2 linked regions of the Nonomuraea africana genome follow. The protein of the gene in region 1 interacts with the protein of each later gene in a pairwise test. Links are inferred from orthologs where the notes say so. Each region holds a gene or a part of one and is shown on either strand. Other genes may lie near its edges.

Region 1 (3,264 bases):
CGATGCCCACGACCTGCATGAGCACCGCCACGGCGAGCCCGTAGTGCAGGAGCACGGCGAAGGTGAACATGGTCGCCGGATAGGTGCCGCCCACCGCGGTGGCCGACGACACCATGACGGGACGCAGCTCGCCGAGCACGACCAGGACGGCCAGCACCCAGAAGAGCGGCGCCCTGGCCAGCTCCGCCAGCTCGAACACGTCGAGGCGCAGCTCGGCCACGATCAGCGCGGTGAAGCCGATCACGGAGACGCCTGCGAGGAAGGCCCACAACGGGGTGCCTACGCGTGGTCCCGTGTCGCGCGTGTCATTCGGGTCGGTCATTGGTAACAGAACCCCCATGAGGTCACTATGGGAGGGTACGACCTTCACCCCACTTCCCGAAACCACCCGCCTACGTTCCGTCACCCCACTTGCCCATATTTTTCGGCAAGAAGCGTCTTTTGTACGGTTTTGCGAAGGAGGCGAGCGTGCGGGGGCTGTCAGCCCAGGAGACGGACGAACTCCTCGAAGGAGATCCGGCCGTCTCCGTCGGCATCGGCGGCCTCCTCCAGCGATCCGAGCGCCTCGGCGGGCAGGTCGGGGAAGTGCCTGAGGAACTCCTCCTCGCTGATGAACCCGTCGCCGCTGGCGTCGATCGAGTCGAAGGCCTGACGGAGCTCCGCCAACCGCTCACCGCTGAGATCGGACATATGGCCACCTTTCTATAGGTAAGCCTATTCTTCCGGCTTTACGGCGACCTCCGCAGCGGCTTCGGGACCTTGGTCCAGCAGCACCCTGAACCCGGCCTCGTTGAGGATGGGCACGCCCAGGCTGACCGCCTTGTCGTACTTGGAGCCGGCGTTCTCGCCCACCACCACGAAGGCGGTCTTCTTCGAGACCGACCCGGCGACCTTGCCCCCGCGCGAGGTGATGGCCTCGGCGGCCGAGTCGCGGGTGAAGCCCTCCAGGGTGCCGGTGACCACGAAAGTGAGCCCCTCGAGGATCTGCGGGCCCTTCTCGGGGGCGGGCTCGTCCTCCATGCGGACGCCCGCCGCCTTCCAGCGCTCGACGATCTCACGGTGCCAGTCGACCTCGAACCACTCGCGGATGGTCGCGGCGACCCTCGGGCCGATGCCCTCGACCGCGGCCAGCTCCTCCTCGGAGGCGTTCATGACCGCGTCGATGGAGCGCAGCGCGCCCGCGAGCTCCTGGGCGGTGGGCGGCCCGACGTGGCGGATGGAGAGCGCGACCAGCACCCGCCAGAGCGGCACCTTCTTGGCCTCCTCCAGCTCGGCGAGGAGCTTCAGCGCGTTCTGGCTCGGCACGCCGCTGACGTTGGAGAAGAACGAGACCACCTTCGGCTCGCCGGTCTTCGGGTCGATCTTGGGCAGGCCGGTCTCCTGGTCGCGCACCACCGACCTGATCGGGATCAGCTGCTCGAGCGTGAGGTCGAACAGGTCGGCCTCGGTGCGCAGCACCGGCTCCTGCCCCTCGACCGGCTGGGTCAGCGCGGTGGCGGCGACGTAGCCGAGGCCCTCGATGTCGAGGGCGCGCCGCCCCGCCGCGAAGTAGAGCCGCTCACGGATCTGCGCGGGACACGAGCGGGCGTTGGGGCAGCGCAGGTCGGCGTCGCCCTCCTTCTCGTAGGCCAACTCGGTGCCGCACTCGGGGCAGTGGGTCGGCATGACGAACTCGCGCTCGGAGCCGTCGCGCAGCGCCGTCACGGGGGCGACGATCTCGGGGATGACGTCGCCCGCCTTGCGCAGGACGACGGTGTCGCCGATGAGCACGCCCTTCTTGACGACGATCGCCGCGTTGTGGAGCGTGGCCCGCTCGACCGTGGACCCCGCCACGAGCACGGGCTCCATCACCGCGTAGGGCGTGACCCTGCCGGTGCGGCCGACGCCCACCTCGATGTCGAGGAGCTTGGTGTTGACCTCCTCCGGCGGGTACTTGTAGGCGATCGCCCAGCGCGGCGCCCGCGAGGTGGAGCCGAGCTCGCGCTGGGTCCTGATCTTGTCGACCTTGACGACCACGCCGTCGATCTCGTAGGCGGGGTCGTGGCGGTGCGCCCGGTAGTGCTCGATGAAGTCGTTGATGCCGGTGAGGTCGGGCACCACCCGGTAGAGGTCGCTCACCGGCAGCCCGAACTCCCTCAGCCGGTCGTAGACCTGCGACTGGGTCTGCGGCTCGGCCGCGCCCTCCCAGACGCCGACTCCGTGGACCAGCATCCGCAGCGGCCGCTGCGCGGTGATGCGGGGGTCCTTCTGCCGCAGCGTGCCCGCCGCGGCGTTGCGCGGGTTGGCGAAGGGCGCCTTGCCCTGCGCGACCAGCTGCTCGTTGAGCTTGCCGAACTCCTCGACGGGGATGTAGACCTCGCCGCGCACCTCGACGAGCGAGGGCACGTCGTCGCCCTCGAGCCGGTGCGGGATGCCCTTGATCGTGCGGACGTTGGGCGTCACGTCGTCGCCGGTGCGCCCGTCGCCCCTGGTGGCGCCGCGGTCCAGCTTGCCGTCGCGGTAGACCAGCGCGATGGCGAGACCGTCGATCTTCAGTTCGCACAGGTAGGGCCCGGGGTCGCCCTCCGCCAGCCGCTCGGCCCTGGTCTGCCAGGCGGCGATGTCGGCGTCGTTGAAGGCGTTGTCGAGGCTTTCCATCTTCTGCAGGTGCTGGACCTTGGCGAAATCGCCCGCGGCCGGCGCGCCCACCTTCTGCGTCGGCGAGTCGGGCGTCTGCAGCGTGGGATGGGCTTGTTCGAGCTGGAGCAGCTCGTTGAACCACCCGTCGAACTGCGCGTCGCTCACCGTGGGCTGGTCGAGGACGTAGTAGCGCCAGCGCGCGTCCTCGACCAGCTCGCTCAGCTCGGCGTGCCGCTTCAGCGCGTCCACCGGCACGCCCTCGACCTCGGCGCTCATCAGGAATCTCCCTCCGTCAACCCTGGGAGAACGCTATCTCGCGACACCGACAGACCGGAGCCCGTAGGGGTGCTGTTCACCGCTCGCTCAGCGGGACCCAGGTCTCCGAGCACGGAGAAGCGGGCCTGGATCGCGACGAGACGCACAACTTCGCCCATGCCCGCGCGATGCCGTCTCTGGAGAAGGTGGGGAGATCGTCTGTCCTGTTGCCGCAGTTGCGGTTGGTGGCGGCCTCCCAGGTGGGCACCGTCCGCTTGGGCCCGCTCGTGCGTTGCAGACGCAGGATCACCCAGGTGCACTTGGGTCTGTTCTTGTCGGTGACCCGGGGAATGCGGACGGTCAGCTTGTGGCCGTTGTCGATCGAGGCGT
Region 2 (3,383 bases), 5.2 Mb from region 1 along the record:
CCGGTGGGATCGGTCGGCGGATCCTGCATGGGCAGGTCGTCGTGCTCCCGTCCGGGCTCAGCTGAGCGCGCCACAGTGACGAGAGTAGACTAAAGGGACATAAGTGGGCGCATGGAGTGTAGAAGGTCGCATACCCCACCCTCGGTCTCGCGGGAGTAGAAGCGTCCATTGTGCCCGGATGTCCCCTGCCAGGCATGGCTTTTCCTGAAGACGAAGGGTTGCGGGCTGCGCTACTCTTGGCGTATGCGTTCCGCGACCCAGCTCCTTAGCGGGCCGCGACGGCCGTCGAGCTGAACCTCCCGTCGTCGCGGCAGCCCCTCGTTGCGTGAACGGGGGGTTTTCTTATGGGTCAGAGTCAACCGAAGGACATCGCCGTGAGTGAGTACGATCCGCAGGCGCTGCAGGCCAAGTGGCAGCAGCGATGGGAGGAGCAGGACCCCTTCCGGGCGAGCGAGGACGCCGCCGACACCCGGGAGCGGCGCTACATGCTCGACATGTTCCCCTACCCCTCGGGCGACCTGCACATGGGACACGGCGAGGTGTTCGCCATCGGCGACGTCGTCGCGCGCTACTGGTTCCAGAAGGGCTACAACGTCCTGCACCCGATCGGCTGGGACTCCTTCGGCCTGCCCGCCGAGAACGCCGCGATCAAGCGCAACGCGCACCCGGCCGAGTGGACCTACGCCAACATCGAGACGCAGGCCACCTCCTTCAGGCGTTACGGGATCTCCTTCGACTGGTCGCGCCGCCTGCACACCAGCGACCCCGAGTACTACCGCTGGAACCAGTGGCTGTTCATTCGCTTCTTCGAGCGCGGCCTGGCCTACCGCAAGGGCGGCCTGGTCAACTGGTGCCCCAACGACCAGACCGTGCTGGCCAACGAGCAGGTCGTCGCGGGCAAGTGCGAGCGCTGCGGCGCCGAGGTCGTGCGCCGCGAGCTGACCCAGTGGTACTTCAAGATCACTGACTACGCCGACCGGCTGCTGGACGACATGGCAGGGCTGGAGGGCGGCTGGCCCGAGCGCGTGCTGACCATGCAGCGCAACTGGATCGGCCGCTCCACCGGCGCCGACGTGAAGTTCGAGATCGAGGGCCGCGACGAGCCGGTCACGGTCTACACCACCCGCCCTGACACCCTGTACGGCGCGACCTTCTTCGTCGTCGCGGTCGACGCGGCGCTGGCCGACGAGATCGTCACCGACGAGCACCGGGCGGCCTTCGAGGCCTACCGCGCCGAGGTCGCGAAGCTGAGCGACATCGAGCGGCTGTCCCTGGAGAAGGAGAAGACCGGCGTCTCCCTGGGCCGCCACGCGATCAACCCGGTCAACGGCGAGCGCATCCCGGTCTGGGCCGCCGACTACGTGCTGTCCGACTACGGCCACGGCGCGATCATGGCCGTGCCCGCGCACGACCAGCGCGACCTCGACTTCGCCCGCACCTTCGACCTGCCGGTCAGGGTCGTCGTCCACACCGGCCTGGCCGACCCCGGCGAGACCGGCGTCGCCACCCCCGGCGAGGGCAAGCTGGTCAACTCCGGGCCGCTGGACGGCCTGACCAAGACCGAGGCGATCGCGAAGATCATCGACGTGCTGGAGGAGCGCGGCACGGGCGTCGCGACCGTCAACTACCGCCTGCGCGACTGGCTGCTGTCCCGCCAGCGCTTCTGGGGCACGCCGATCCCGATCATCCACTGCCCCGACTGCGGCGAGGTGCCCGTCCCCGACGAGCAGCTGCCCGTCACGCTGCCCGACCTGCGCGGCGAGGCGCTGTCGCCCAAGGGCGTCTCCCCGCTGGCCAGCGCCACCGACTGGGTGAACGTCGAGTGCCCCAAGTGCGGCGGCGCCGCCAAGCGCGACACCGACACCATGGACACCTTCGTCGACAGCTCCTGGTACTACCTGCGCTACACCGACCCCGGCTACACCGACGGCCCGTTCGACGTGGAGAAGGTCCGCCAGTGGGGCCCGGTCGACCAGTACGTCGGCGGCGTCGAGCACGCGGTGCTGCACCTGCTGTACTCCAGGTTCTTCACCAAGGTGCTGCACGACATGGGCATGGTCGACTTCACCGAGCCGTTCCTGCGCCTGCTGAACCAGGGCCAGGTCATCAACGGCGGCAAGGCGATGTCGAAGTCGCTGGGCAACGGCGTCGACCTGGGCGAGCAGATCGACTCCTTCGGCGTCGACGCGGTACGGCTGACCATGGTCTTCGCCGGCCCGCCCGAGGACGACATCGACTGGGCCGACGTCTCGCCCGCCGCCTCGCAGAAGTTCCTGGCCAGGGTCTTCCGCGTGTTCAACGAGGTGGCCAGCGAGCCCGGCGTCCCCTTCGCCGACGGCGACCTGGAGCTGCGCAAGTTCACGCACAGGACCATCGACGAGGTCACCAAGCTGGTCGAGTCGCACAAGTTCAACGTCGCGGTGGCCCGCATGATGGAGCTGACCTCGGCGATCCGCAAGGCGATCGACTCCGGGCCTGGCGCCGCCGACCCTGCCGTGCGTGAGGGCGCCGAGGCGCTGGCGGTCATGCTGTCGCTGGTCGCGCCGTACACCACGGCCGAAGGCTGGGAGCGCCTGGGCCGCACCGGCTCGGTCGCCCACGCGGGCTGGCCGGTCGCCGAGCCCGCGCTGCTGGTGCAGGACTCCGTGACCTGCGTGGTGCAGGTGGCGGGCAAGGTGCGCGACAGGCTGGAGGTCTCGCCCGACATCTCCGACACCGACCTGCGCGCGCTGGCGCTGGCCTCCGAGAAGGTGCGCGCGCACCTGTCCGGCGACCCGCGCAAGGTGATCGTCCGCGCGCCGAAGCTGGTCAACATCGTTCCCTAGCCGCACGTTCTTTCCTCGCCGCGCGTGCGGCGAGGCGCGGGCAGAGCGGCGGGTACGGCAAGGCGGGCTGACGGCCACCGGGGTCACTCGGTGGCCGTCCGTCTTTCACGCATCCTCCAGCAGGACTTCGGTGCCCGCCGTGACGTCGGCTCGTTCGCCGTGATACCTGACCGTAGTTGGCAGGTTCCCGGCGTAGCGTTCGAGACATGCGATACGTGGCGCTCCTGCGCGGGATCAACGTCAATCCCGGCACCCAGATCGACATGGCCGACCTGCGCGGCCTGCTCGAAGGGCTCGGCTACACCGCCGTCCGCACCCACCTGCGCAGCGGCAACGCCGTCTTCACCGCAGAACGGCAGCCAAGGGAGCAGATCGAGCAGGCCATCCGCGACAGGCTCCGCCTTCCCGTCGCGGTGATGGTGCGCACCGCCGACGAGCTGCGGGCGGTGGTCGAGCACAACCCGCTCGAGGTGCGCGAGCCGGCCAAGTTCGGGGTGGTGTTCCTGGCCGCGCCGCCCGACCGCGAGGAGCTGGAGGCGATCGACCCCGCGGCCTACG

The links.
Region 2: the proteins of ligA (region 1) and leuS interact in binary tests that used the Escherichia coli proteins (3 or more experiments, as listed by UniProt). The link is inferred for Nonomuraea africana from one-to-one orthologs.

What each region holds. Positions count from the first base shown.
Region 1 is NZ_JADBEF010000001.1:6,032,045-6,035,308, forward strand. The notes cover bases 306-3,257. They hold ligA (NAD-dependent DNA ligase LigA), read right to left. Parts: upstream 2,896-3,257; coding sequence 715-2,895; downstream 306-714. Other genes in these bases: H4W81_RS28620 (putative bifunctional diguanylate cyclase/phosphodiesterase), read right to left, coding at 306-322; H4W81_RS28625 (EF-hand domain-containing protein), read right to left, coding at 481-690; H4W81_RS28635 (hypothetical protein), read right to left, coding at 2,972-3,257. Also shown: more of H4W81_RS28620, read right to left, coding at 1-305; more of H4W81_RS28635, read right to left, coding at 3,258-3,264. UniProt on the Escherichia coli protein: DNA ligase that catalyzes the formation of phosphodiester linkages between 5'-phosphoryl and 3'-hydroxyl groups in double-stranded DNA using NAD as a coenzyme and as the energy source for the reaction.
Region 2 is NZ_JADBEF010000001.1:793,990-797,372, forward strand. The notes cover bases 14-3,084. They hold leuS (leucine--tRNA ligase), read left to right. Parts: upstream 14-344; coding sequence 345-2,825; downstream 2,826-3,084. Other genes in these bases: H4W81_RS03695 (DUF1697 domain-containing protein), read left to right, coding at 3,032-3,084. Outside these bases: more of H4W81_RS03695, read left to right, coding at 3,085-3,383.